DNA from 2 places in the Methylobacterium sp. J-001 genome. Region 2 is predicted to be linked to the other one. Evidence: riboswitches for the same ligand, from Rfam matches in the RefSeq annotation. Region 2 holds a riboswitch; the other holds the start of a gene.
What was found. Region 2 has a riboswitch for thiamine pyrophosphate ahead of thiO (glycine oxidase ThiO). Riboswitches for the same ligand answer to the same signal wherever they lie in the genome.
Positions count from the first base shown of each region.

Region 1: linked by a shared signal. The riboswitch ahead of thiC (phosphomethylpyrimidine synthase ThiC) and the one ahead of thiO (glycine oxidase ThiO) in region 2 are both predicted to bind thiamine pyrophosphate.

Region 1 is NZ_JAKSYN010000227.1:175,023-189,559, forward strand. It holds gene thiC (phosphomethylpyrimidine synthase ThiC) at 1-1,820, opposite strand, end outside; TPP riboswitch at 1,891-1,997, opposite strand; gene MKK65_RS30405 (DUF6516 family protein) at 2,208-2,489, shown strand; gene MKK65_RS30410 (hypothetical protein) at 2,492-2,836, shown strand; gene MKK65_RS30415 (alpha/beta hydrolase) at 2,953-3,792, shown strand; gene MKK65_RS30420 (HNH endonuclease) at 3,815-4,189, shown strand; gene MKK65_RS30425 (acyltransferase family protein) at 4,295-5,356, shown strand; gene MKK65_RS30430 (hypothetical protein) at 5,366-5,611, opposite strand; gene MKK65_RS30435 (hypothetical protein) at 5,718-6,200, opposite strand; gene MKK65_RS30440 (hypothetical protein) at 6,393-6,767, shown strand; gene MKK65_RS30445 (transglycosylase domain-containing protein) at 6,910-9,090, shown strand; gene MKK65_RS30450 (DMT family transporter) at 9,102-9,548, opposite strand; gene MKK65_RS30455 (aldo/keto reductase) at 9,648-10,487, opposite strand; gene MKK65_RS30460 (adenylate/guanylate cyclase domain-containing protein) at 10,768-11,838, shown strand; gene MKK65_RS30465 (hypothetical protein) at 11,838-12,041, shown strand; gene MKK65_RS30470 (YaiI/YqxD family protein) at 12,038-12,511, shown strand; gene MKK65_RS30475 (cyclase dehydrase) at 12,523-13,086, opposite strand; gene MKK65_RS30480 (zinc-dependent alcohol dehydrogenase) at 13,083-14,255, opposite strand.
Region 2 is NZ_JAKSYN010000148.1:46,300-60,836, forward strand. It holds gene carA (glutamine-hydrolyzing carbamoyl-phosphate synthase small subunit) at 1-46, opposite strand, end outside; gene MKK65_RS19025 (GatB/YqeY domain-containing protein) at 239-700, shown strand; gene dnaG (DNA primase) at 822-2,726, shown strand; gene rpoD (RNA polymerase sigma factor RpoD) at 2,927-4,927, shown strand; gene MKK65_RS19040 (adenylate/guanylate cyclase domain-containing protein) at 5,005-6,264, shown strand; gene MKK65_RS19045 (glycosyltransferase) at 6,445-7,551, opposite strand; TPP riboswitch at 8,004-8,132, shown strand; gene thiO (glycine oxidase ThiO) at 8,197-9,420, shown strand; gene thiS (sulfur carrier protein ThiS) at 9,417-9,629, shown strand; gene MKK65_RS19060 (thiazole synthase) at 9,632-10,435, shown strand; gene MKK65_RS19065 (thiamine phosphate synthase) at 10,432-11,058, shown strand; gene MKK65_RS19070 (peptidase domain-containing ABC transporter) at 11,184-12,956, shown strand; gene MKK65_RS19075 (hypothetical protein) at 12,953-13,708, opposite strand; gene MKK65_RS19080 (transglutaminase domain-containing protein) at 13,772-14,537, opposite strand, start outside.

The sequences.
Region 1 (14,537 bases), on a different contig from region 2:
CCGGCCTCGGCCTCCGCCTTGGACATCGCAGGCGCGGCGCCGATCACCGCGCCGGCTTCCTCCATGGCCAGAACCTCGGCGCGGAGATCCTGCGTGATCTTCATCGAGCAGAATTTTGGTCCGCACATCGAGCAGAAATGCGCGACCTTGTGGGCGTCCTTGGGCAGGGTCTCGTCGTGGTAGCGGCGGGCGGTGTCCGGATCGAGCCCCAGGTTGAACTGGTCCTCCCAGCGGAAGTCGAACCGGGCGCGGCTGAGCGCGTCGTCGCGCAGCTGGGCGGCCGGGTGGCCCTTGGCGAGATCGGCGGCATGGGCGGCGATCTTGTAGGTGATCACGCCGGTCTTCACGTCGTCCCGGTCGGGCAGGCCGAGATGCTCCTTCGGGGTGACGTAGCAGAGCATCGCGGTGCCGAACCAGCCGATCATGGCCGCGCCGATGCCCGAGGTGATGTGGTCGTAGCCCGGGGCGATGTCGGTGGTCAGCGGGCCGAGTGTGTAGAACGGCGCCTCGCCGCATTCCCGCAGCTGCTTCTCCATGTTGACCTTGATCTTGTGCATCGGCACGTGGCCGGGGCCCTCGATCATCACCTGGCAGCCCTTGTCCCAGGCCACCTTCGTGAGCTCGCCGAGCGTCTCCAGCTCGCCGAACTGGGCCGCGTCGTTGGCGTCGGCGATCGAGCCCGGGCGCAGGCCGTCGCCGAGCGAGAACGACACGTCGTAGGCCCGCATGATGTCGCAGATCTCGTCGAAATGCTCATACAGGAACGATTCCCGGTGCCCGGCGAGGCACCAGCGCGCCATGATCGAGCCGCCGCGCGAGACGATGCCGGTCACCCGCCGGGCGGTCAGCGGCACATGCGCCAGCCGCACGCCGGCATGGATGGTGAAGTAGTCGATGCCCTGCTCGGCCTGCTCGATCAGGGTGTCCTTGAACACCTCCCAATCGAGCTTGAGCGGGTCGCCGCCGACCTTCTCGAGCGCCTGGTAGATCGGCACGGTTCCGATCGGCACCGGGCTGTTGCGGATGATCCACGAGCGGATGTTGTGGATGTTGCGGCCGGTGGACAGGTCCATGACCGTGTCGGCGCCCCAGCGGATCGACCAGACGAGCTTCTCGACCTCTTCCGCCGCCGACGAGGTGACGGCCGAGTTGCCGATATTGGCGTTGATCTTGACCAGAAAATTCCGGCCGATCGCCATCGGCTCGAGCTCGGTGTGGTTGATGTTAGCCGGGATGATCGCCCGGCCGCGGGCGATCTCGTCGCGGACGAATTCGGGGGTGATGAACGGCGGCACCGAGGCGCCGAAGCTCTGGCCGTCGGCGAGCGTGGCCTCGGCACCCGCCAGCATCGCGTCGCGGCAGGCGTTTTCGCGGTGGGCGACGTAGATCATCTCCTCTGTGATGATCCCGGCCCGGGCGAACTCGTACTGCGTCACCATCTGGCCGGGGCCAGCCTTGCGGATCGTGCGGGCAGCCGGGCAGGGGGCCACGAGCTTGTCGCCGGCGAAGCCGTTATCCTCGGGCTTGACCGCGCGGGGCTCGACCGCGGTGTAGCCGCGTGCCGCGATCCAGGGCTCGCGCACGCCGGGCAGGCCGGCGGTGAGATCGATGCGCGCGTCGGTCTCGGTGTAGGGGCCCGACGGATCGTAGACCCGCACCGGCTCCTCTTTCGGATCGGACAGGACGATCTCGCGATAGGGCACGCGGATGTCCGACCGGCCGGCCGGGCTCGCATAGACCTTGCGCGATCCGGTGACCGGACCCGTGGTCACGGTCTCCGGGCTGCCTTTCACGTCCTTGGGGAGAACGGGTGCGTTCATCGTGGGCCTCTCCTCGTGTTGGAGCGCTCCGGACCACGCGATGGCTGAGATGAGATCCGGCCGCACGCATGCAGCCGCAGGTTCCCGTCCCTCCGCCGGTATGAGCCGGATCAGGTTCAAGGGTCAGGGCAGCGTGCCCAATCTCAGCCCCCTCGCAGGGCCCCCCTCGGAACGGTTCAAGACTCGGCCTCGGCAATGGGTTTGTCAATGCTGTGGTGCGGGGCGGGGCTGACAGGATCGCGCGGTTCGGCATGGTAGCGGGGCGGACCACCGCGCGGCTCGCCGCCGGGATCGGATCACCGCTGCCGGGATGTGGGAAAGCTCCTCTCCGAATGCCTGTTGGCACGCTTGCCAACGACCTGGTCCGTTGGCATTCTCGCCAACGTCATGGACGCCGCACTGCTGTTCAGGGAACGGATCGAGGTCACGGCCGATCGGTCGTTCGCCGAACTCGTCGTTTGGAGGGTGCTGTCTCCGGTTCGTGGAAGCGCCCACGGCTTCAAGTATCGGCTCGCTTTCGTGGTCGAGGGTGCTTGCGTGCTCCGCTACGACAACGAGGCCGGGAAGGGCGACCACAAGCATATCGGCGAGCGGGAAGTGCCTTACACCTTTACAAGCTCAGAGGCCCTGATGGCGGACTTCTGGGCCGATGTCGCATCCTGGAGATGACCATGAAGACCGTGACCATCGGTGTCTCCACCATCGAAGACAGCACTGTCCGGGCGCTGGCGGCTTTCCGCGGCGAGGAGCAGGGCGCCTTCATCTCGTTTCCGACGGTCGAGCGGTTGTGGACCGTCCTGACGCCCCGCCGCTGGGAGCTGATCCGGATTCTGGCCGGGCAGGAACCGATGTCGCTGCGGGCCGTGGCGCGCTTGCTGGATCGCGACGTCAAGAACACGCATGGCGACGTGCATGCGCTCCTGAACGCGGGCGTCCTGGATCGTACAGAGGACGGGCGGATCGTGTTTCCCTACGACACCGTGCATGTCGACTTCACGATCCGGAAGGCGGCTTGATGCACGGCCTGATTGAGCGCGCGCGATAGGATTGGGGCTGCCCGGCCACCAATCGGCCTCGCCTCCTCAGACGAGCGAAACGCAGCTATCAAGGTCTCTCAACCCAATCTTCAAAAATGCGCATCCTGCTCCTGGTGCTGGCCGGCGTGGTCCTGGTCTATCTGGCCGCGCTCGTGGCCCTCGCGGTGTTCCAGCGGCGGTTGATCTATCCGGGGGCGGCCTGGGCGGGTGAGCCGGCCCGCGACCGGTTCGCGCCGCCCGGGACCGAGGCGATCACCCTGACCACCGCGGATGGCGAGCGGCTCTTCGCCCTGTGGCGGCCGCCGCGTCCGGGCTGCGGGGTGGTGATCAGCTTCCACGGTAACGGCTCCCGGCCCCAGCCGCATGCCGCCCGCTTCGCTGCGGATCCGTGGCGCGGGGCCGGATGGGGCGTGCTGGCGCTGGCTTATCGCGGCTATCCCGGCTCGACGGGATCGCCGAGCGAGGACGGGCTGATCCGCGACGGGATGGCGGCGGTGGCGGCCACGATGGAACGCGCCCCGGGGGCGCCGATCCTGCTGCATGGGCATTCCCTGGGGGCCGCGGTGGCGGTGGCCATGGCCGGGCATATCGAGGCGATCGGGCTCTACCTGGAGGCACCGTTCGATTCGCTCACGCACGCCGTGCGGCTGCATGTCCCGCTGGCCCCGCCCTGGCTCCTGCGCGACACCTTCCGCTCGGACCTGCGCATCCGCGGCGGGACCGAGCCGGTCCTGATCGTTCAGGGCGCCGACGACCCGGTGGTGCCGGCGAAGCTCGCCCGGGCGCTGGCGGCGGCGGCGGGCCCCCGGGCGCGGTTCGAGCTGGTCCCGGGCGACCACGTCTCGATCGTCGGGATCCGGGACCGCGAGGCCGAGGCGGCGTTTCGCGGGCGCGTCGGGCCGGCCTGTCTCGCGGCGGACGGCGCTGTGCCCTGATCGGGATGGAAGGAGGGATCGCTTGGTCGGACGCCGCTCCTGGCGCTGGAACGCAGACGACCCGGATATGCCGGGCGCCGCCCCCCGGGCGGATCCGGTCTGCCCGCTCTGCGGACGGCCGATCCCGCCGCGCGCCCGCTCCAGCCGCCATCACCTCACCCCGAAGCTGAAGGGCGGGACCCATCAGGGCACGGTCCGCCTGCACCAGATCTGCCATTCGGCGATTCATGCCCGCTACAGCGAGGCCGAGATCGCCAAGCGGCTTGCCGATGTCGACGCCCTGCGGACCGATCCGGAGATTGCGCGCTTCCTGATTTGGATCCGTGGCAAGCCCGACGATTTCCACGCCGCCACCCGCATGACCCGCGACCGCCGGGCCGGGCGGCGCCGGGATTGAGCCGGCCGTTTACCCGGCGCTCAGCACGTCCGCAGGTTCCGCAGCCGGGCACGCATCCCCGCTAACCTTGCCGCTCCACACTCACCTCGATCGCGGAGTTGGACGATGGGCGGGGCAGGGGACGGGCGGCTGGCCTGGGTGGATGTCGCCAAGGGGATCTGCATCCTTTTGGTGGTGATGATGCATTCCGCCATCGGCACCGGCGTCGCGATGGGCGGGGAGGGGTTCCTCCACCCGGTGGTGGCCTTCGCAAAGCCGTTTCGGATCCCGGATTTCTTCCTCTTGTCCGGCCTGTTCCTGGGCCGGGTCATCGACCGCGACTGGCGCCTGTTTGCCGACCGCCGGGTGGTGCATTTCGCGTATTTCTACCTGCTCTGGCTCGTGATCCAGTCGGCGGCCCGCTACGGCAGCATCGTCGGCGATTCCGGGCCCGGGGCGTTCGCCGCCCATCTCGCCCATGCGCTGGTCGAGCCGTATTCCAGCCTGTGGTTCGTCTACCTGCTGGCGGTGTTTTCCGTGGTGACCAAGGCCCTGCGCCGATGCCCGGCCGGAATGCTGCTCGCCGGCGCCGCCCTGCTGCAGATCGCCGACATCCGCAGCGATGCGACTTTGATCGAGGAGTTCTGCGGCCGCTACGTCTACTTCGTGGCGGGCTACCTGTTCGCGGGTCGGATCTTCGCTCTGGCCGATGGGGCGCGCCGGCATGCCGGCCTCGCGCTCTGCGGTCTCGTCGCCTGGGCCGCCGTGGAAGGCTGGCTCGCCCTGACCCAGACCGGCAGCTCGGTCTACCCGACGCTCGCCAGCCTGCCGCTGGTCAGCCTCGCCCTCGGGGCGGCCGGCGCCCTGGCGATCGTGGTCATGGCCGCCCTGATCGAGCGGGCGGGCGGCGGCGTGGCCGAGGGCCTGCGGACCTGTGGCCGGCGCTCGATCGTCATCTATCTCGCCTTCTCGCTGCCGATGGCCGCGACCCGCGAAATCCTGGTCCGCACCGAGCTTGTCACGGATATCGGCCTCGCCGGTCTGATCGTGATGGCTGCCGCCCTGCTGCTGCCGCTGGCGCTGGAACGAATGGTGCGGGACACGCCGCTCAAGCTGCTGTTCGTGCGCCCTCAGAAGTTCCGGCTGGTGGCCGGGCCACGCCCGCGCTCGACCCTGGCGGCGACGTGACGAAGGACGTCAGCCCTCGAAGGCGACGCCGATCCGGCGGCTCTTCCGCCACGCCACTGCGGCTGGTCGCGGATCGGCCCCGTCCGTGAGGCGGATTGGGAAGCGGTCCGGTACCGCTTGATCGCCCTCGACCTCGATCTGGGCGCCCGTCTCGGTCGCGTCCCAGACCAGGCAGCTGACCTCGCCGCAGGCGAGCAGCAACGTGCCGAACGTGAAGGCATTCTTCCGGAATGCCCCGCGGCGATCCTCCGTCATCGCAATCTCCACCCGGCTCGCGACGCCACGGCTCGCAGATTGGACGATGCCGGAGGGTGGTTAACAGCCCGGATATGGGGGTGCGACTGGTATCACCCTCGAACGATCAATATTCGTCCCGGTCGTCCCGATAGCTGCGCCGCGGCGGGGCGTCGTAATCGTCGTCGTAGGACCGGCGCGGCCGCGGGCGGTCGTAATCGCGGCCGTAGCGGTACTCGTCGCGCTCGCGGTAATCGTCACGTCGGCGGTCGTCGTAATCGTCGTTTCGGTCCCGGGGGGCGATTCCGCCGCCGCGGGTCTCGCTCAGGCGCGGCGCGTACCAGCAGCTCTTCGGCTGGCCAGGGGCGGGATCGCCGAAGGTCTGGCTGTTGCAGGGGACCATCCCGCCCTGCGGAAAGGGGCGACCGTTGGTTTTGCCGGGCACGCCGTAATAGACGTTCGTGGGGTAGGGCATCCGGCAGACGCCGCCATCCTGGGCGCAGGCGACCAGGTTCACCGTGTCGAGTTGCTCGACCCGCGCCGAGGCCGGCCCGACCTGAATTGAACCAAGCAAGAGGCCCCCCAGGGCCACGGCAATCCTGCAACGCACGTCGTCGATCCCTCTCTCGCCGATGATCGCGGCCTCGATATCGCGGCGCGGTGGCTTCCGGCTAGGGCTCAGCCCCGGTATGGCGAACCCGTGATGGTCTGCACGCGGTCGCAGGCCGGGACCGACGTTTGTGTGACAGGGATCGGGCGCGTGCCGGGTTGTCCACCGGGATTGGCGCGCCGGGAGGAATCCATGCGGGATGCGTCGGCGCAGGAGCTCATGATCCTCAGCGCGCTGCAGGAATGCCGGCTCCAGCTCGAGACCGCGCGTCGGGACGAGGCGAGCCGGGCTGTCGTGCGCCTCGAACTCGATGCGGCCCTGAAACGCGAGGCCATGCTGAAGGCGGAGATCGTGGAGGAGCGCGAGCGCACCGAGGCGGTGCGGACCGTCCTGCTGGCGCTGAATGCCAGCATCGGCCGGTTCGGCCTGCGCCGGCGCCTGTTCAAATCGCGCATCGCCCGGCTCGGCCGCGAGACCCCCGATTCCGGACCCCAATCGGTCCGGCATCCGGTTCTGCTCGCCGAGGCGCGGCGGGTGCTGGGCCAGGATCCGACAGCCACGGGTTGAGGCCCTGGCCCATCCGTCCACCCGGTTCGGGTGCTGAATGGAACGCTAACGACCCCTTAAACCGCCGCATTTAGCGTGCGGAAACGCGGTTGCACCGCAACGCACGCGCGCGTCGGTGTCGGATCGTTCGAAGACGGGATGCATGGCCAAGGGTCGGGGCAGGATGGAGCCGAATTTCGACGTGCCGGAAGGGCGCGTCCGGGATCGCGGCGAACTCGACCTGCGCCTGTCTCGGGACGACCGGGCCGGGACAGGAGAACGTGTGGGCAAGCGAGCGGACGAGACGGCGCGGCCCCCGGCCAAGACGACGGCACGCCGGACCCAGAAAAAGTCCGGCCGGCGTCGGCGGTCGTGGCTCGGCCGGATCGTCTACGGCACCGTTGTGCTCGGCCTGTGGGCGGTGATCGGCATCGCCGGCCTCATCGCCTACCACGCCTCGCAGCTGCCGCCGATCGACCAACTCGCGGTGCCCAAGCGTCCGCCCAACATCGCCATCCTGGCGAGCGACGGCTCGCTCCTAGCCAACCGGGGCGAGACCGGCGGCCGGGTGGTCTCGATCAAGGAGCTGCCGCCCTATCTGCCCCGCGCCTTCGTGGCGATCGAGGACCGGCGCTTCTACCAGCATTTCGGCGTCGACCCGGTGGGCATCCTCCGGGCGATCGGCCAGAACCTGACCCGGCGCGGCGTCGCGCAGGGCGGCTCGACGCTCACCCAGCAGCTCGCCAAGAATCTGTTCCTGACGCCTGAGCGCTCCGCCTCGCGCAAGATCCAAGAGGCGATCCTCGCCCTCTGGCTGGAGCACAAGTACAGCAAGGACGAGATCCTCGAACTGTACCTGAACCGCGTCTATTTCGGCGCCGGCGCCTACGGCGTCGAGGCCGCCGCGCAACGCTATTTCGGCAAGCCCGCCAAGGAGGTGTCGCTGGCCCAGGCGGCGATGCTCGGCGGCCTCGTTCAGGCGCCCTCGCGGCTCGCCCCCAACCGCAACCTACCCGCCGCCCAGGCCCGGGCCGCGCAGGTGCTGGCCGCCATGCAGGAGCTCGGCTTCGTCCCGGCGCAGGACGCCAAGGTGGCGCTCGCCCAGCCGGCCCGGCCCGCCAACGCCCGTGGCGGCGGCTCGGCCAACTATGTCGCCGACCTCGTAATGGACGTGCTCGACGATTACGTCGGCAAGTTCGACACCGACATCACGGTCCAGACCACCGTCGACACCGGCCTGCAGGGGCTCGCCGAGAAGGCGCTCACCGACGAGCTGAACGCCAAGGGCGCGCGGTTCAACGTCGGCCAGGGTGCGCTCGTCTCGATGCGGCCCGACGGGGCGATCCGCGCGCTGATCGGCGGGCGCGATTACGCGCAGAGCCAGTTCAACCGGGCGACCACGGCCAAGCGCCAGCCCGGCTCCTCGTTCAAGCCGTTCGTCTACCTCGCCGCCGTGGAGCACGGGGCGACGCCCGAGACGGTCAAGGACGACGCGCCGATCCGGATCGGCACCTGGGCGCCCGAGAACTACTCGCACCGCTACGAGGGCCCGGTCACCCTGCGCATGGCGCTGGCGCATTCGCTCAACACGGTGGCGGTGCGGCTCGGCCAGGAGGTCGGACCGAAGACCGTGGTTCAGACGGCCCAGCGCCTCGGCATCACCTCGCCGCTCCAGGCCAACGGCTCGATCGCGCTCGGCACCTCCGAGGTGACCCTGCTGGAGATGGTCGGCGCCTACGGGGCCTTCGCCAATGGCGGCACCGGGGTGATCCCCTACGTGGTCACCTCCGTGAAGAGCGCCGCCGGCAAGGTGCTGTACAAGCGCTCCGATAACGGCCTCGGCCGGGTCATCGATGCCAATGCCGACGGCATGATGAACGCCATGATGCACGAGACCTTCGTCTCCGGCACCGCCAAGAAGGCCGACATCCCGGGCTGGGAGCTCGCGGGCAAGACCGGCACCACCCAGGATTTCCGCGACGCCTGGTTCATCGGCTATTCGGGCACCCTCGTCACCGGGATCTGGCTCGGCAACGACGATGGCGAGCTGACCAAGAAGGTCACCGGCGGCAACCTGCCGGCGGAGATCTGGAAGACCTACATGACCCAGGCGCTGAAGGGTCAGAACCCGGTGCCGCTGCCGGGCCTGAACCGCTGGCGCAAGCCGCCGCCCGAGACCACCGCCTCGGTGGCGAGCGCGGCGCCGAGCGCCCCGACGGACATCCTAGGCCAGATCTTCGGCGATCCGGCCGCCCAGGCGCCCCGCCAGCAGGCCCCGGCGCGCCGAGCGCCTGCCAAGGACGATCGCAACTTCGTCGAGAAGCTGTTCGGGATCGGGGAGTAAGCCGGTCCGGCTCAGCGCCGGATCAGGACGACGCCGCCGATCAGGAGCGCGACGCCGAGCGCGCGGGGCAGGTCGATCGGCCTTTGGGTCAAGCCGAGCCAGCCGTAATGGTCGAAGGTCACCGACGCCAGCATCTGGCCGGTGACGAGGAGCGCCAGGAAGGTTCCGGCCCCGAGCTGCGGGACGAGCACGATCCCGAGGCCGATGAAGATCGCCCCGAACATCCCGCCGCTCCACGCCCACCAGGGGATCCGCGCCAGCACCCCGGCGGACGGGATCGGGTCGCGGGCCACGAGGGCGAAGACGACCATGCAGGCCACCCCGGCCGTGAAGCTCACGACGCCCGACAACGCCGACGAGTTGAGGGCCGTGCGCAGATTGGCGTTCAGCGCCTGCTGGATGACGATACTGACGCCCGCCGCGAGGGCGAGCGCCGCGGGGAGGAGGAGCTTCAGCATGAGGGGCGCGTGCTTCCGGATGGTGCTGGCATTACGCCCGCCGTATCGCGTTCCGCGACCTTCGCCACAACGTCTAACGATGCCGGCTCCGTCCGTCCCTCATAGCATCGGCAGCATCCGCGGACGCGGCCCCCGGGGGAAATGCGCGTCGATCATGGCGAGTTCGGCCGGGCCGAGATGCAGGTCGGCCGCGCCGGCATTCTCGATCGCCCGGGCGGGGCGGCCTGTCTTGGGGATCGTGAAGGTGCCGGGCAGGCGCGTCAGGAAAGCCAGGGCCACCGCGTAGGGGGTGGTGCCGTGGGTGCGGGCGATGCCGTCGAGGACGCGGCCGCCGGCGCTGGCCGGGTCGGGGAAATCGCCGCTGCCGAACGGCGAATAGCCGACCATCGCGACCCCGTGCTTCTCGCACCAGGGCAGCACCGCGTGCTCGATCGCCCGCTCGTTGAGATGGTAGAGGACTTGGTTGCAGGCGATCCGGTCCGGACCGGCGATGGCCAGCACCCGGTCGAGGTCGTCGACGTCGAAGTTGCTCAGTCCCCAGGACAGGATCTTGCCGTCCCGGCGCAGGTCCTCGAACCCCGCGATCGTCTCGGCGAGGGGATGCTGGCCGGGCCAGTGCAGAAGGTAGCTGTCGAGCCGGTCGGTCCTGAGCCGGCGGAGGGAGGCCTCGCAGGCCCGCACGACGCCCCGGCGGGTGGCGTTGCCCGGGACCACCTTCGAGACGAGGAACACCTCCTCGCGGCCATCCGCGATGGCCTCGGCCACGATCGCCTCGGCGTCGCCGTACATCTCGGCGGTATCGATATGGGTCATGCCGGCATCGATGCCGGCCCGCAGGGCGCGCACGGCGTCGGCCCGGTCCGAGCCGTCGATGTGCCACGTGCCCTGGCCGATCACCGGCACCGAAACGCGCGTCGCCCCGAAGCTCCTGGCGTACATGGCAGCGCTCCCTTCCTCGCCGCGATGGCTTTTTATGTCTCGGCCGGCATGCGGATCCGAGCCCACCCGGCCTCCGCAGGGGCAGGAGGGCGCCGCCATCCGCAGGGCCGAACGTCCGCCGCGCCTTACTCGCGCCATCTTGGGGGAATGAGCAATGGGTCGTCGCCGCTCCGGTGCGAAACTTTAGTCCAGTGTCTCACGCCGCGCTCAACGAGGCCGCCAGGGGGCCTGCCAAGCCTGGGCCGCGGTGGACCGCGCCGGCCCTGTGGGAGACGCGCTGATGCTGCCGGCCCACCGGGTGTTTTGGGGTCTGATCCTGCTCGCCGCTGCCGGCGCGGGGTTGCTCTACAACGTCATCTTCGCGGATGCCGCCGCGCCGCTCGCCGGCTTGACCTACGGGCTGTGCATGGGCGCCACGGTGCTGGCCTTCGACCGCGGGCTGATCCTGGCGGGGCTGCAAGCGCGGATCCGGCGGCTGCCGGCCTGGCTCTACGTCATCGCGGCGGAACTCGCCTACGTGCTGATGATTGTCGCGGGCAACGCGCTGGGCGGCCTGATCGTCTGGAGCCTCGGCCTCACCGGCGACGAACTCGCCGTCGCGACGCGGATGACCGCCCGGGTCCTCGCCTACGCCCTGGCGGTGGCCGGCCTCCTCGTCTTCGTGATCCGGATGCGCGACCTCGTCGGAGGCGAGATCTTCGTGAACTTCATGATCGGCCGCTATCACAAGCCGGTCGCGGAGGAGCGGATCTTCCTGTTCCTCGACGTCGTCGGGTCGACCGCCTTCGCGGAGACCCATGGCGACCTGCGAGCCCAGGAATATCTCAGCGCGGTCTTCGCCACCCTGGCCGAGCCGGTGCGCCGCAACGGCGGCTCGGTGGACGACTATATCGGCGACCTCGCCATGATCACTTGGCCGATGAGCCGTGGCCTGAAGGATGCCCGCTGCGTCACCTGCGTATTCGACGTCATCGACCGGATCGAGGCCGACGTGGCCGCCTGGACCGCCCGGTTCGGCACGGTGCCGAAGCTGCGCGCCGCGCTCCATGGCGGCTCGGTGGTCACCGCGGAAGTCGGCGTCGACCGCCACAAGATCGCGTATTTCGGGGATGCCGTGAACGTCACCTCGCGGATCGAGGCCCTGTGCCGCCCGCTGGGCGTCGGCATCCTGATCTCGCAGGATCTGCTGAGCCGTCTGCCGCGCCTGCCACAGGGCGTGCGGGCGCGCTCGCTGGGGGCGCATGCGCTGCGCGGCCGTGGCGCGCCACTCGCTGTGGCGACGCTGGAGCGCGGCGCCGCCGATACCGGGATCGCCGACGAGCCGGTTCCCCGTCGGGTCGCGGCGCGCTGATGGCCTCCACCGAAACCGGCCCCTGGACCGTTTTGCTGGTCGTCAAGCTGGCGTTGCGTTTCGGGCTGCCCCTGATCGGCCTGTTCGTGATCGGACGCGCGGTCGTTCACTCGATCGGCGGCGATATCCAGCGCTGGCAGTTCGCCCTCGGGGCACTGCTGATCCTGGCGGGCTTCGTCTCCAAGCTGGTGCCCCGGCGATGAGCGCTGAGGAGACCCGGCCACCGATCTACCTCGATGCCGATGCCTGCCCGGTGAAGGACGAGACCTATCGGGTCGCCGCGCGCTACGGCCTCACGGTCAACGTCGTGGCCAACAGCGTGCTGAACCTGCCGCGGGAACCCTGGATCGTGCGCGTCGTGGTCGGCGCGGCGCTGGACGCCGCCGATGACTGGATCGCCGAGCGCGCCGGCCGCGGCAGCATCGTGCTCACCGCCGACGTGCCGCTCGCCGCCCGCTGCGTGAAGGCGGGCGCCACCGTACTGGCCTTCACCGGCAAGCCGTTCAGCGAAGCCTCGATCGGCATGACGCTGGCGACCCGCGACCTGATGCAGTCCCTGCGGGAGGCTGGCACGATCACGGGCGGCCCGCCGCCCTTCTCCCGGGCCGATCGCTCGTCGTTCCTCTCAGGGCTGGACCGGGCGGTGAACCGGATCCTGCGCGAGCGTCCCTAGACCGGGGGGATCTACATCCTGTCGGGCTGCCAAGAGCGCAGCGGCTCGGGGATGCGAAAATCGGCCGGTGGCTCGAAGTCGGAGGCTGCCCCCCGCATGGTCCGCGCGGGCCGGGGGAAGCCGCTTCGAGTGCTGTAATCGAAGGCTCCCGGGGGCGAGAGGCGCTTCTGGCCGATCAACCCCTGCGCGCAGATCACGTCGAGAACCGTCACGCCCGCCACCGCGGCTGTGGCGGCGGCGAGGTTGGTCTTCTTCGGGTTGTCGTCCTCGAAGCCGGTAGCCAGCGTCGCGAGGTCGATGACATCGCCACCGACCCGGCCGAGGATCCAGGGCGTCGGGTCGTGGCTCGTGAGGATCGCGACGCCTGTTGCTACCTCGCGGATGCCGTAGGCCTGGATCAGCGTCTCGCGGCCGCGGAGACCGAGCGCTCGGCACAGACCGCGCGCCGCCGTCAATTCCAGGAATCCCAGGCCGATCGAGAACCAGCCGAGACTCCGGGCCAGTTCGTCGTGCCGTGTCGCGGCGCCTCCGCCCGGAGCGCCGCGGGGTGCGAGCGGTTGCTGTCTGGTGCTCATGGCCGGATCACCACCTTGATGCAGCCGTCCTGCTTGTCCCGGAAGACCCGGTACATCTCCGGCCCGTCCTCGAGTCCGATGGTATGGGTGATGACGAAGGACGGGTCGATCTGCCCGTCCTCGATCCGCCGCAGCAGGTCGCGGGTCCAGCGGTTGACGTGCGTCTGACCCGTGCGGACGGTCAGACCCTTGTTCATCAGCGCGCCGATCGGGAACTTGTCGATCAAGCCGCCATACACGCCAGGCACCGAGAGCACGCCCGCCGGCCGGCAGACCATGATCATCTGGCGCAGCACGTGGGCGCGGTCTGTTTCCAGCAGCATCGCCTGCTTGGCGCGATCGTAGACGGCATCGACGGCCCCCATCGCATGCGCTTCGAGCCCGACTGCGTCGATGCACTTCTCCGGGCCCTTGCCGTCCGTCATGTCGTTCAGGCGGCCGACGATGTTGGATTCCGTGTTGTAGTCGATCACCTCGGCCCCGCCGGCCTCGGCCATCTGCAGGCGCTCGGGGACCCGGTCGATGGCGATCACGCGCTTCGCGCCGAGCAGCAGCGACGAGCGGATCGCCATCTGGCCGACGGCGCCGCAGCCCCAGATCGCCACCGTGTCGGTGGGTTGGATGTCGCATTGGACCGCGCCCTGCCAGCCGGTCGGGAACACGTCCGACAGGAACAGAAGTTTTTCGTCGGAGATGCCGTCGGGCACCTTGACGTGGGTCGAGTCCGCGAACGGTACGCGGAGATACTCGGCCTGACCGCCGGCATAGCCCCCGGTCAGGTGGGTATAGCCGAACAGGCCCGCGGTGGTGTGCCCGAACGCGGTATCGCCGAGCGCCTTGTTGCGGTTGGATCGCTCGCAGACCGAGAAATTGCCGCGCCGGCACTGCTCGCACTGGCCGCAGGTGATGGTGAACGGCACGACGATCCGGTCGCCGACCTTGAGCGCCGTGTTGTCCTTGCCGACCTCCACGACCTCGCCCATCGCCTCGTGGCCGAGGATGTCGCCGGACTTCATGCCGGGCATGAAGTGATCGTAAAGATGCAGGTCCGAGCCGCAGATCGCGCAGCTCGTGACCTTGATGATGGCATCGCGGCCTTCCTCGATCACAGGATCCGGGACGGTGTCGCAGCGGACGTCCCGGGTGCCGTGCCAGACGAGTGCCTTCATGGGCGTAACCTCTCGGCTGCCATTCCACGAATGGTTGTCTTGATACCAACCGACGCTCGCGAGGATTGTTCTGTCGCTACGGCAGAACAGCGCTCCGCGTCCGGGGTACGCACCGGTCTCGAAGCACCGCGGGCTCAGCCGATCTGCTCGGACTGGGCCGCGCTGGCCGGTCGTGCCGGACCCAGCACGGGCTCCTGGCCCATCGGCCGGTTCTGGACGATGCAGTATTGGCCCTCGTCGTCGAGAGACGAACCTTCGGTGCAGCGGCCAAGACACCGATCA
Region 2 (14,537 bases):
CCGGGGCAGCGGGTTTGGAGGCCTGCGCGGCGGCGTCTTGCAGCATCGGGTCGGTCTCGCTTATGTCCGGCCGAAGGCAGGCACCGCGTTGCGGCGCGCTCGGCTGGCGGCATGATCGTGTGCGGCGCTCTTAACGAGCGGCCCGCGATGGGGTCAATGTGGCCCTGTAGCTGAAGCCGCTCAACACCCGCAAAGTGCAGGCCAGCCCCCCGTTTCTCCCGTCGGAAGGTTTATCGAGATGCTGCGCGCCCGCCTCACCACCGAGATGAAGGAGGCCATGAAGGCCGGCGACAAGGACAAGCTCGCCACCGTGCGGATGATCCAGGCCGCCCTCAAGGACAAGGATATCGAGGCGCGCGGCCTCGGCAAGGAGCCGGCCTCCGACGAGGAGATCCTGTCGCTGCTCCAGAAGATGATCAAGCAGCGGACCGAATCCGCGTCCGTCTACGACCAGGGCGGCCGCCCGGAACTCGCCGCCAACGAGCGCGCCGAGATCGCGATCATCGAGGCGTTCCTGCCCAAGCAGATGGACGAGGCGGAGATGCGGGCGGCGGTCGACGCCGCGATTCTCGAGACCGGCGCTGCGGGCCAGAAGGACATGGGCCGGGTCATCGCCGCCCTGAAGGGCACCTTCGCGGGGCGGATGGATTTCGGCAAGGCGAGCGGGTTGGTGAAGGCTGCGCTGGCAGCGAAGGGCTGAGGTTCGGCCCCCCAACGCTCCCCGCAATCCCCCGCCTGATCGAAGCTTCGATCGACCGGGCGGGACTCGACCCGCCCCGGCGCGCTATATCCGGCGGTCAGGCAGTCGATCCGCAGGCCCCGTGCGCTATCCGCCCCACATCCTTGAAGAGATCCGAGCCCGGCTGCCGGCCTCCTCCGTGGTCGGGCGGCGGGTGCAATTGAAGAAGGCCGGGCGCGAATGGCGCGGCCTGTCGCCGTTCAACGCCGAGAAGACACCGTCCTTCTACGTGAACGACCAGAAGCAGTTCTATCACTGCTTCTCCTCCTCCAAGCACGGCGACATCTTCACCTTCCTCATGGAGACGGAGGGCCTGAGCTTCCCCGAGGCGGTGGAGCGGCTCGCGAGCGAGGCCGGCGTCAGCCTGCCGGCGCCGACGGAAGACACCCGCGTCGCCGAGAAGCAGCGCGCCGGGGCGATCGAGGTCATGGAGATGACCGCCCGGTGGTTCGAGGAGCGGCTGCGCGCGGGGCAGGGGAGCGAGGCCCGGGCCTATCTCGAGCGCCGGGCCCTCAGGGAGGAGACGCAGCGCGCCTTCCGGCTCGGCTACGCGCCGAACGAACGCTACGCCCTGCGCGACCACCTCGCCGGGCAGGGGGTCGACAAGGGTCTGATGGTCGAGCTCGGCCTCCTCGCCGGCGGCGAGGATGTCTCAGTCCCGTACGATTATTTCCGCGACCGCGTGATGTTTCCGATCACCGACACCCGCGGCCGGGTCGTCGCCTTCGGGGGGCGGGCGCTCTCCAAGGAGGTGCGCGCCAAGTATCTGAACTCGCCGGAGACGCCGCTCTTCCACAAGGGCCGGACGCTCTACAACCTCCACGGCGCCCGCAAGGCGGCGCACGAGCGCAGCTCGATCATCGCGGTCGAGGGCTATGTCGACGTCATTGCGATGACGCTGGCAGGCCATCCCGAGACGGTGGCGCCGCTGGGCACTGCGCTCACCGAGGAGCAACTGGCCCTGCTGTGGCGCCACGCCGACGAGCCGATCCTGTGCTTCGACGGCGACAAGGCCGGCCAGCGGGCGGCCTTCCGGGCCCTCGACATCGCCCTGCCGGCCCTGGAGCCCGGCCGTTCGCTGCGGATTGCCCTGCTGCCGGGCGGTCAGGATCCGGACGATCTGCTGCGTTCGGGTGGTCCGGGCGCCATCGACCAAGTGCTGCAGGCCGCTCTGCCCCTGTCCGAACTGCTCTGGCGCCGGGCGCTCGAATCCGGGCCGGCCGACACGCCCGAGCGGCGGGCGGGCCTCACCCAGACGTTGCGCGCCACCGTCGCCACCATCCGTGACGAGACGGTCAAGCGCTACTACCGGGACGACATCGAGGAGCGGCTGCGCAGCCTGTCGCCGCGCAGCGCGCGTTCCGCCGGACCTGGGCCCGGGCCGAGAGGGCAGGGGCAAGGCCGGCGGTTCGTTCGTCCGGGCGAGCCGGTCTCACCGCGCATCACCGGCAGCCCCAGCGCCTCGATGACCGCTTCGGCGGGCTTCTCCGGCGCGGCGCCCGTGCGCGAGGCGGTGATCGCAGGCACGCTGCTGGTCCACCCGGAAATGCTCACCGAATTCGGCGACGAGGTCTCGGAACTCGACTTCGAGGATCCCGACTCCCGGGCTCTTCTGTCGGTCCTGGTCGCATCTGCCGCAGAGGACGGGCAAACGAATGCCGACCTGTTGCAAAGCCGCATCACACGGGCAGGTCTCGCAGAGGCGGCGGAGCGGATTCTCGCGCTCGCCCGCTCCCGCGACCGGATTACATTGTCTCCGCACGCCGATCCGCAGCAGCGCGGGGACGCTCTACGACAGGCGATGATCTTGCACCGGCAGGCAGGAGCGCTACATAGCGAACTTCGCGAAGCACGGCAGGCGTTTGAGGACGATCCGACCGATGCCGGGTGGGCATGGCTCTGCGAAGTCAAGGCGAGGCTTGAGACCGTCCTCGCCGCCGAGGCTGAAGCCGACAAGCCGGTGTCGAACGACTCGACCGCCGCATGACGGCCGTGCGATGGCGGTGGCGGCGGGCACAACCCTGCCATAGTTAACAATCGGTCAAGCCTCGGGCTTGCATACGGAACCCGACGACTCAAGGCCTCCGGAGCAATCCGGGGCCACTCGCAAGTATCGCGGCGCCGACGGCGTGGAGCGGCCTTCTTCAGGCCTCCGCAGCGCACCGCACCCGAAACAATAGGCTGATCATGGCGACGAAGGCAACGGAACGGGACGAGACGGACGCTGCCCCCGAGCAGCAGACCGACGGGCCGCTCCTCGACCTGACGGATGCTTCGGTCAAGCGGATGGTCAAGCTCGCCAAGAAGCGCGGCTACGTGACCTACGAAGAGGTCAACGAGGTTCTCCCCGAGGGCCAGTCCGATCCCGACCAGCTCGAGGACGTGCTGTCGCAGCTGTCCGAGATGGGCATCAACGTGGTCGAGGCCGAGGAGACCGACGAGGCGGCCGCCACCGAGAAGACCGCGAACGGGGCCGACAGCGAAGAAGAAGAATCCGAGGGCGGTGAGGTTGCCGAGGTCGCGCCGACTCGCGCCGTGGCCGTCACCACGACCACCAAGGAGCCGACCGACCGCACCGACGATCCGGTGCGGATGTACCTGCGCGAGATGGGTTCGGTCGAGCTGCTGTCCCGCGAAGGCGAGATCGCGATCGCCAAGCGCATCGAGGCCGGCCGCGAGGCGATGATTGCGGGCCTCTGCGAGAGCCCGCTGACCTTCCAGGCGATCATCATCTGGCGCGACGAGCTCGTCGAGGGCAAGGTCCTCCTGCGCGACATCATCGATCTCGAAGCGACCTATGCCGGTCCCGACGGGAAGAACGCGCCACAGATCGCCGAGGGCGAAGGCGAGGACGGTGCCGACGAGGCCGAGCCGCCGGCACCCCCGGAGGGTGGCGACGACGAGGACGATCTCGAGAACAACGTGTCCCTCGCTGCGATGGAAGCGGAGATCAAGCCGCGGGTCCTCGAGACCTTCGACGCGATCGCCGCGAACTACCGCAAGTTGCGCAAGTTCCAGACCGAGGGCGCCGAGCGCAAGGCCGCGGGCGAGAAGAACAGCCCGGCCCAGAATCAGAAGCAGATCGAGCTGAAGGACAGCGTCGTCGCCGACGTGAAGTCGCTGTCGCTCAACAACAACCGCATCGAAGCGCTGGTCGGCCAGCTCTACTCGATCAACAAGCAGCTGATCGGCCACGAGGGCCGGCTGATGCGCTATGCCGAGAGCCACGGCGTGGCCCGGGACGAGTTCCTGCGCCACTACCAGGGCTACGAGCTCGACCCGAACTGGATGGAGCGTGTCGGCACCCTGGGCGGCAAGGGCTGGAAGAATCTGGTCGAGCGCGGCTCGAAGCAGGTGACCGAGCTGCGCGCCCAGATCCTCGATCTCGCCTCCGAAACCGGCCTTGAGATCGGCGAGTACCGCCGCATCGTCAACATGGTCCAGAAGGGCGAGCGCGAGGCCCGGCAGGCCAAGAAGGAGATGATCGAGGCCAACCTGCGCCTCGTGATCTCGATCGCCAAGAAGTACACGAATCGTGGTCTTCAGTTCCTGGACCTGATCCAGGAGGGCAACATCGGCCTGATGAAGGCGGTGGACAAGTTCGAGTACCGCCGCGGCTACAAGTTCTCGACCTACGCCACCTGGTGGATCCGGCAGGCGATCACCCGATCGATCGCCGACCAGGCCCGGACCATCCGCATCCCGGTGCACATGATCGAGACGATCAACAAGATCGTCCGGACCTCGCGCCAGATGCTGCACGAGATCGGCCGCGAGCCGACCCCTGAGGAGCTGGCCGAGAAGCTGGCCATGCCCCTGGAGAAGGTGCGGAAGGTCCTGAAGATCGCCAAGGAGCCGATCTCCCTCGAGACGCCGATCGGCGACGAGGAAGACAGCCACCTGGGCGACTTCATCGAGGACAAGAACGTCGTCCTGCCGATCGACGCGGCGATCCAGTCGAACCTCCGCGAGACCACGACCCGGGTCCTGGCGTCGTTGACCCCGCGCGAGGAACGCGTGCTGCGCATGCGCTTCGGCATCGGCATGAACACCGACCACACTCTCGAAGAGGTCGGCCAGCAATTCTCGGTCACCCGCGAGCGCATCCGGCAGATCGAGGCCAAGGCCCTGCGCAAGCTGAAGCACCCCTCGCGCAGCCGGAAGCTCCGGAGCTTCCTGGACAACTGAGCCCCCGTCGCGGCCTACCGCGGCGCCTCTCCTCCGACCGCGTTGCCAGGCGGCTGCGCGGTCCCCACCTTGGCGCCATGCTCGAACGCCGCCCGCCAACGCCCGGATTGCCGACGGCCTTCGCGGACGGGTCGGAAGCCGATGACGTGCCCTTCGGCGCGCTCCAGCCGTCGGTGGGCATCCGTGATTGGTTGCTCGGTGAGGGTGCCCGGCTGCAGAAGGCCGAGGACATGCTCTCCGGCCTCGCGGAGCGCCTGATCGCGGTCGGCGTGCCAGTGGATCGGGCCTCCACGGCGATCGACACCCTGCACTCGGAATATGCCGGCGTCGGGCGGGTCTGGACCCGGGACGGCGGCACCAGCGTGCGCCTGTTCCCGCACGGGGGCCGATCGCGGGAGGCCTATCTCAACAGTCCGTTCCACACGGTCCACGAGACCGGCGAATGGCTGATCCTCGACATCTCCGAGACCCCGGACGATGCCTACGCGATCATCCCCGACCTGAAGGCCGGCGGCTACACCCACTACGTCGTTGCGCCGCTGTTCTTCACCAACGGCACCAAGAACGGCATCACCTTCGCCACCCGGGCCCCGGAGGGCTTTCGCGATGAGGACATCGCAATCCTGCGCTTTGTCATGCCCGCGCTCGCCGCCGTCGTGGAGATGCGCGTCCTCAACAAGCAGCTCGATCACGTGCTGAGGCTCTATGTCGGCGACGAGCCGCACCGGGCGATCCTGGCGGGCGACATCCGTCGCGGGCAGGTGACGCGGATCCGGTCGGCGATCCTGTTCGCAGACATGCGCGACTACACCCGCACCTCCGCCGACATGACCCCCGAGGAGGCGGTCGGGCTGCTCAACGTCTTCTTCGATTGCCTGGTGCCACCGATCGAGCGCGAAGGTGGCGAAGTCCTGAAATATCTGGGCGATGGCTTGCTGGCGATCTTTCGAGAATCCGGTGACGATCTCGGGGGGGCAGCCAAGGGCGCACTTACCGCCGCCCAGCACGCGCTCGCGGCCCTCGACGAGGCCAATGCCCTGCATCAGTTCTCCGTACCGGTTGCGGCCGGAATCGCGCTCCATCACGGCGAAGCCGCCTACGGCAATGTCGGCTCGGGCTCCCGGCTGGATTTCACAGTCATCGGCCGAGACGTGAACCTCGCCAGTCGGCTCGCCCGACTGAACCGCCTGCTCGGCGAGCCGCTGCTGATGTCGAAGCCCTTCGTTGATTTTCTCTGGGGGGATCCGATTCCGCTCGGCGAGCATGTTCTCGACGGTTTCCGCGAGCCCATGGCGGTGTTCCGGCCGAAATTTCTGCGCCCGCGCAAACCGAGTTGACCGTCTCGCGCAAAATGCTCCCGCTACCTTGGCGCCGTCATCAACACGCAGATGCCCGGCGGGCATCAGGCCTATAGTCCTCAGGTACTGTGATTGGCGGCGCTGATAATCGTTCGCGCTTATACTCCGAAGCTATTTCTGCTGGAATGGTGACGAACATCGTGAGAATTACGCCATACGTTAGGCGGGTTCGGCTATTTTAACGAGGGCCAAGCGAGCCAAATCAGCAGTTCGTGAAAGAACCTCATTGGGAACGCCCGACAGATCAAGTATCTTCAGGCACGCAGCCCCGCAGTCGCGATACTGCCCTGTATGATAGGCGTCAATCGAGAATTCCTCCAGCAACCCGAATTCGTAGATCCACGGCATTATCGCAATACCCTCTTTTGGCGCCGCCAGGGAGAGCCCTGCTTCTGCGTAGCGATAGCCTGCCGTGAAATTTTTCATCCGGCGGCAGTATTGACTGGCACTGTGGCGTGCTTCCGCTCGGCCCGGACAGATTGGGATTACGCGGTCGTACAGCTTCAGGACCTCGTGTTCGGGGCTGCCAAATTTTTCCATTAGCCAAGCTGCATTCAATAGACTGATATATATTTCTTCTTTCCAATACCCGAGATCGCCTCTCTTAAGGTAATACTCCAGCGCCTTCAAATCGTCGCCGACATCGCGATAAGATCGCGCGATGTAGAACGTGTATCGTGCGACCATGAAGGGGTCTTTCTCGATGGCCAGTGCCTTTTCCAGCACGGCCAAATCGCGTCGCTCCGAAAGCTCATCGCGATGACGCGCGCCATCATTGCCGCGATGCATTGCGAGCGGAAGCGTGGGCGTCGGCGGATCCTTTCGACACTCCAGAAATTCGTGTAGAACACCGCGATATCGCCAGTCTTTGTTATTTTTTACCAATTGAATACGCCAATATTTAGTATGCTCATCGAGGATGGTAAACATATACCCGGCCGCACTTAGCTTGGGCAGAATAAATCCTTCCGGGATGATTAATCGATCGTCGGCATCGATGATCAAGGAATACTGCGCATGTGGACGCGAGAGCCGCAAGGCCTCGGTTCGGTTGAACGCGAAGTCGACCCAGGGGCGCTCGACGAGCGTACCCGGCACATCTGCCATCACCGCGCGAACGACATCCTGGGTGCCATCTGTCGAACCGGTGTCGACAATGATCCAGTGATCAATAATTGGCCTCACAGAATCAAGACATCGACGAATGACATGCGCCTCGTTCTTCACAATCATTGAGAGACATATTTTCTTCCCGAAACTATTCATGTTCTCAAATCCAAATCGATGCCTTCCCGCGGCTTGAATGAGCCTGCATTGCAACCCGATATCCTAACGTTCGTTGAAACAAGTTCGCTATCGTCATTTCTCGCGAGGAATTTCTGCCGATATTACACGGCAAATTTGTAAAATTTTAGCCTTGTAATTACAATATATCGGCCTATGAGACTTTCATATTCCCATAAATACCAATAATATCAATAATTAAGATCGGGAAGACACAATGATCTAACGAGATTTCTAATTTGCTTGCAGGGTTGGGAAGGAAAGCGCTCCGCGGCCGAGCTTGCCGCATGGAGACCTCGATATGACGAGACTCGTTCAAGCGGGTTCGTCCCGATTGGAATGCGATCCATGGCTGCGACGCAGGCAAACTCTCCGGTGCCGGCTGGACCGGCGACGTCGGGGTTGACCGAGGCCGCGCCAGGTACCAAATCGGATGCTGTTCCAGGGAGATCCCCGGCAAGGGGCTGAGAAACCGCTGGCACGTCCTCACGGACCTGCGGCGCGGAAATCCTTCGAACCTGATCCGGCTCATACCGGCGTAGGGATTGGACCGCGGCCATCCGAAAGGTAGGCTACAGCTTCTTATCGAAGCCGACGGCCCGATCTCCGCAACGGAATCCCGCGGAGATGATTTTGGCCTTTGACCGCCCCGCTTCACCGATCGGACACCGCCGCAATCCGGTCGGCCTCTCTGCGCAAGCAGCCCTGCCTCCGCGGGCTGACGTGGCCATCGTCGGCGGCGGGCTGATCGGGCTGTCGATCGCGTGGCGTCTGGCCCGGGCTGGCCGCTCGGTCGTGGTTGTCGAGCGCGACACGATCGGGGCCGGAGCGAGCTTGGCCGCCACCGGCATGCTAGCCCCGGCCGCCGAGCACGAGCCCGGTTCGGATCCACTTCTCCCCCTCGCCCTGGAATCTCTCCGGCTCTGGCCGGCCTTTCGTGACGCACTCGAGGCCGAGACCGGTCTTCCGATCGATTACCGGCCGGACGGCACCGTCGTGGTGGCCATCGGCCGCGATGAGGTCGAGCGCCTGCGGTTCCGCTTCGACCTCCAGCGCCGCTCCGGCCTCGACGCCACATGGCTGGCAGGTACAGAGGTGCGGCGCCTGGAGCCGGGCTTACGCCCTTCCGTCACCGCGGGGGTCCATTGCCCGCTGGATCATCAGGTGGATCCGCGCCTGGTTATGGCAGCGCTGGCCGACGCCTGCCGGCGTGCCGGTGTGATCCTGATGGAGCACACAGCCGTCACGGCCCTCGACTGGTCCGGCGGAACGGTCACCGGTATTCGCGTCGGCGATCAGGGCGTGACGGCCGGCACCGTCGTTCTGGCCTCGGGCGCCTGGAGCGGGGAGGGCGGTCTGTTGCCCGAGACCCTGGCCCTTCCGGTGCGGCCGCTCAAAGGCCAATCGCTGGCCCTGCGCACCACCGCCCGCACCGGCACCCTCGGCCGGATGATCTGGACCGAGCAGGTCCACATGGCGCCGAAGAGCGACGGCCAACTGATCGTCGGTGCCACCGTGGAGGATTGCGGCTTCCGCCCCGGTGTCACCGCCGGCGGCCTGTACGCGCTGTTGGAGGGCGCCCGCCGGGTGCTGCCCGGCATTGAGGAGATGGAAGTCGAAGCCGTGTGGAGCGGCTACCGCCCGACCTCGGACGACGACGCACCGATCATCGACACCCTGGCGCCGGGCCTCGTCGCCGCAACTGGCCATCACCGCAACGGCTATCTACTCGCCCCGATCACGGCCGACGCGGTCGCTGCGCTGGTGACGAATGGCGCGCTACCCGAGATCGCCAAGCCGTTCACCCGGGCGCGCTTCGATCAACCCGAACCCCGGAGGGCCTCGGCATGAGGCTCCTCGTGAACGGCGAAGCGCGCGAGCACGCTGTCGAGACCATCGCGGCCCTGTTCCGGATCGAGGCTGAGGAAACCGGTATCGAAAGCCCGCAGGGCGTCGCCATCGCGTTGAACGGGCGCGTGCTGCGCCGTCGGGATTGGGACACGACCCCGGTCGCCGAGGGCGACCGCGTCGAGATCGTCCGCGCCATGCAGGGAGGTTGACCATGGACCAGACTGTCACGCCGCTGCGCCCCGACGCCGAGGCGGATCGCTTCACCCTTGCCGGTGTGGAGCTGTCCTCACGGCTGTTCATCGGAACCGCTGGCTACCCGACCCAGGCGATCATGCGCGACGCCGTCGCGGTCTCAGGAGCCGAGGTGGTGACCGCTTCGATCCGTCGGGTGTCGCTCCAGGGTCATGGCTCCGACACGGTGCGGATCCTCAAGGGCAAACGCTTCCTGCCCAACACGGCCGGCTGCGAGACCGCCCGCGACGCGATCATGACTGCGGAACTCGCCCGCGAGGCGTTGGAGACAAACTGGATCAAGGTCGAGGTGATCGGCGACCGCGAGACCCTCTACCCGGATGTGGCCGAGCTGATCGAGGCCTGCCGCCACCTGGTGGACGCGGGCTTCGTGGTCCTGCCCTATTGCAACGACGACCCGGTGGTCTGCCAGCGGCTGGAGGATCTCGGTTGCGCCGCGATCATGCCGATGGGGTCGCTGATCGGCTCTGGCATGGGCGTCGCCAACCCGGCGAATATCGAGCTGATCTGCCGCCGCGCGCAGGTGCCGGTGATCGTGGATGCCGGCATCGGCACGGCCTCCGACGCGGTGATCGCCATGGAACTCGGCGCCGCCGCCTGCCTGATCAACACCGCCATCGCCAAGGCCGACGATCCGGTGCGGATGGCCCGGGCCATGGGCCGCGCCGTCGAGGCCGGGCGCGACGCCTTTTGCGCCGGCCGGATCCCGCGCCGCGGCCGGGCCGATCCGTCGAGCCCGCAACTCGGTCTCGTCGGCTCGTGAGAACGCTGCCGTCGCCGCTCCTGGCGGTAACGGATCGACACGGGCTGTCCCGTCCGCTGGCCGACAGTGTCCAGGCGGTTCTCGACGGCGGCGCACGCTGGATCTGGTTCCGCGATCGCGACCTGGAGCCAGAAGTACGGCAGCAACTCGGCGCGGACATCGCCGCACGGACGCGCGCGGCCGGCGCCTTCCTGACGGTCGGCGGCGATGTCGCGTTGGCTCGGGCGCTCGGCGCAGACGGCGTGCATCTCGGTGGCGGGAGCGAACTGGAGACAATTGCGGCGGCGCGCGCGATTCTGGGACCCGGCGCGCTGATCGGCGTCTCGACCCACACCTCCGCCGAGGTACAGAAGGTCGCCACCGCCGGCGCCGACTACGTCACGCTGAGCCCGATCTATCCCACCGCCAGCAAACCCGGCTACGGCCCTGCGCTCGGCCCGGAGGGCATCGCCGCTTCCCTGCGCGCCGGCCTGCCGGTGGTAGCCTTGGGCGGTGTCACGATCGACCGCATACCCGAGTGCCGGGACGCGGGGGCCGCCTGCATCGCCGTGATGGGTGGCCTGATGCGCGCGGCCGACCCCGCCACCGCCGCCCGTGCTTTCCTGACCGCTTGCGCCGCGTGATCGAGGCCGGTCTCGGCCTGGCCGAACGGCCAAGACTCGATCGATCTCGGTGAGCCCCGAACCCGCCTTGGAGCGGGTCGTCAGGGCCGAGAATGTATGCCTCAATCCGCCCCCGATTCGGGGGGGTGACGTTGCGGACAGACCGATCGTCCTTTGGCTGGCGCTGGCTCGGCCGTTCCCTCGCGTTGCGCCGGCGACAGGTCGTCCGGCTGCTGCTCGCCGTCGCGGCCAGCTACGGCGTCGGGCTGGTCTTCCCGGTGGCGACCCAGCGGATCGTCGACGCGATCGTGGCCGGGAGGGCCGACCTCCCCCTGCTCGGTGTGGCAGTCCTCGCCATCCTGTCGATCGGCGCGGAGGTATTGCTCACCGCGTTCCGCGGTCGCCTGATCATCGAACTCGCAATCTTCCTCGACCGACGGATGTCGCGCCGGGTCTTCGCGCACTTGCTGCGGGTGCGAATCGACGGCGCCGGCTTCAAGTCCGGTGACGTCCTGAACCACTTCCAACAGATCACGAAAATCCGGGACTTCGTCCTGCATCAGGTGCCGAACACGGTGATCGACGCCGGCGGCGCCCTCGTCGCGTTCGGCCTCGTCGTCCACTACAACGTGGTCGTCGGGACCGTCCTCGTCGTCGCGGCGCCCATCATCATCGTGGTTGCCAGCAACCAGATCAGCGGCATCTGGAAATCCGCGAAAGCTTTTTACACGGCGTTGGGCGTCCGCGACGGCACCCTCGCGGAGAGCGTGACCGGCCTGCCCACGGTGAAGGCGCTCGCGCTGGAGGCCGGTCGCATGCGGCGCTGGAATGCAGTGACGGACACCATGCTCAGCGAATTGAGCAGTGTGATGGACCTGCAACGCCGATACGGGCTCCGGTCGCAGGCGGTCTCCCGGGCCATGACGCTGCTGGTGATCGGCGTCGGCTGCTGGCGCATCTATGGAGGGCACCTGACAGTCGGCGAGTTCCTGGCGATCCAGGTGGTGTCGGCCCGGATAACCGGCCCGCTCCTGAGCAGCGCCGACATCCTGCGCATGACCCAGGAGGTGAACGTCGCGCTCCGGGAGATCGGCCGCTTCCTCGACCTGCCTCGCGAGCGGGCGAACCGCCATCCACCCGTGCGCCGGATCGGCCCAGGCGGGATCCGGCTCGATCGCGTCTCGCTGACCTATCCGGGCACCACGCGGCCGGCCCTGCAGAATTTCAGCGTCACCCTGCCGGAGCGCGGGATCGTCGCCATCGTCGGTCGCAACGGCTCGGGCAAGTCGACGCTACTGCGGATCCTGCTCGGCCTGCAGCGGGACTATACCGGCCGGGTCGAGATCGGCTGCGCGGATCTGCGCGACTACGATCCCCGCTGGCTGCGGGGCCAGATCGGCACCGTGGACCAGGATACGGTGCTGTTCTCCGGGAGCGTGCGCGAGAATCTCGCCGGCCAGCACACGGACTCCGCAGCGCTCGATGCAGCGCTGGACTTCGCCGGCCTGCGGGCGCTGGTCGAAAGCCTGCCCAGCGGCCTCTATACGCCCCTCGGCGAGGGTGGCCGGACCCTGTCCGGCGGTCAGCGCCAGCGCCTGTCCATCGCCCGGGCGGTGATCCGCAACCCGCCGGTAGCGCTCCTCGACGAACCGACCGCCTTCCTCGATCCGGAAGCCGCCCTGGCGATGGAGCGGAACCTCACCGTCTGGGGCCGCGAGCGGCTGCTGATCCTCGTCACGCACCACTTGGCCGCCGCACGCCAAGCCGACCGGATTCTCGTCCTCGATGCCGGCCGCCTACTCGCCGAGGGCCGGCACGAGGATCTGCTCGAAACGGTTCCGCTCTACGCTGCACTCTGGGAGGATTACACACGCTCCATGGGACACGCCGCCGCAAACGAATTCGACCCGGCAATCTAGCCCTGTTTCGCGGCCGGCCCGTAGGGTGGGCGCGGGATCGCCCGATGCGCAGCCCGGAGCGCCGCCGACCAGCGCTCGCGCAGATCGTGGAAATAGCCTTCGCCGGCCTCGATCCGGTGGTTCACTTCCAAGTCGAGGGCACCCCGGCGAGCCACCGCGATGTCGATCGGCAGGCCGACGCCGAGATTCGACCGCATGGTCGAATCCATCGAGACGAGGCTGACCTTCAGGGCGTCGTAGAGGTCGCTCTCGAACTTCACCGCGCGGTCGAGGATCGGCTTGCCGTATTTGTGCTCGCCGATCTGGAGGAACGGCGCATCGGTACTGCACTCGATGAAGTTGCCGGCCGAGTAGATGAGGAACAGCCGCATATCCTCGCCGGCGATCTGGCCGCCGAACAGCAGGGAGATCGAGAACCGGATGCTGGCCGCTTCGAACCCGTCCTTCTCGATCGCCCGGACCCGCCGAATGGCGCGGCCGATGAGCTGCGCCGCCTGAAACATCGTCGGCGCTTCGATAAGCTTCTCGGCCGGCTCGCCTTCGTCGCCGGGCACGCCTTCCTGCAACAGGCTCAGGACCGACTGGGTGATCGACAGGTTGCCGGCCGAGGCCAGCATCATCACCCGCTCACCCGGCACATTGAAATGGTGGAGCTTTCGGTAGGTGGAGATGTCGTCGAGCCCCGCATTGGTACGGGTGTCGGCGACCATCACGAGCCCCTCCTCGACGAGGACACCGACGCAGTAGGTCATGGCTTTCGGGCTCTCGCGAATGGCCTCCGGCTGTCGTCCAGCCGGCGGCCCGTCTTTCGGGAATCAGGATTGAGCGGCGCCTCTGCCTTGCTCGACGCGGAGCTTGACGTCCAGTGTCTCGGTGCCGCCGCCGGTACGACTGCCGCGTATCGGCGCCGCGCCCAGATAGTCCAGGCCCGTGGCGACACGGATGTATCCGTCCGACGGTGCGTTCTCGTAGCACGGATCGAACGCCACCCAGCCGAGATCCGGCACCAGGGCTTCGGCCCAACCATGCGGGGCCTCGACATCGGCCTCGCCGTCGTCGCGGGCACGATAACCGGCGACGTAGCGGGCCGGGATTCCGAGATGGCGGGCGGCGGCGATGAAGACGTGCGTCAGATCCTGGCAGACGCCTTTGCCGGCAGCGAACGCCTTGTTGGCGGGCACGGCGTTGGCGGCTGGCCCGGCCTCGTAGGCCACCGCCTCTGGCACAGCGCCGCGCAGGCGATGCAGCACCGCGAGCGGCGTGCCGTCCCCATCGGTCGCGACCCGCTCGGCGAAGATCTGCAGGTCGGCGCTGGTCGCGCACAGATCCGTGTCCCGCAGATAGAACGCGTCCGGCAGGCGCTCGACCGTCCCGCGAACCACCCCGTGGGTGTCCTCGGTATCGACCGACCCGGTGACCCGGATGGTCAGCGCATCCGCCGGCGCGTCCGGGGTGAACCAGTGGACGATGTTGCCGAAGCCGTCCTCGCGGGCGGTGAGCCGCCCATCGATGGAAGTGTCGATCCGCCAGGTGCGGACATATTGCCCGTCATGGTCCCGCGGCGTCAGGCGCATGACCTGC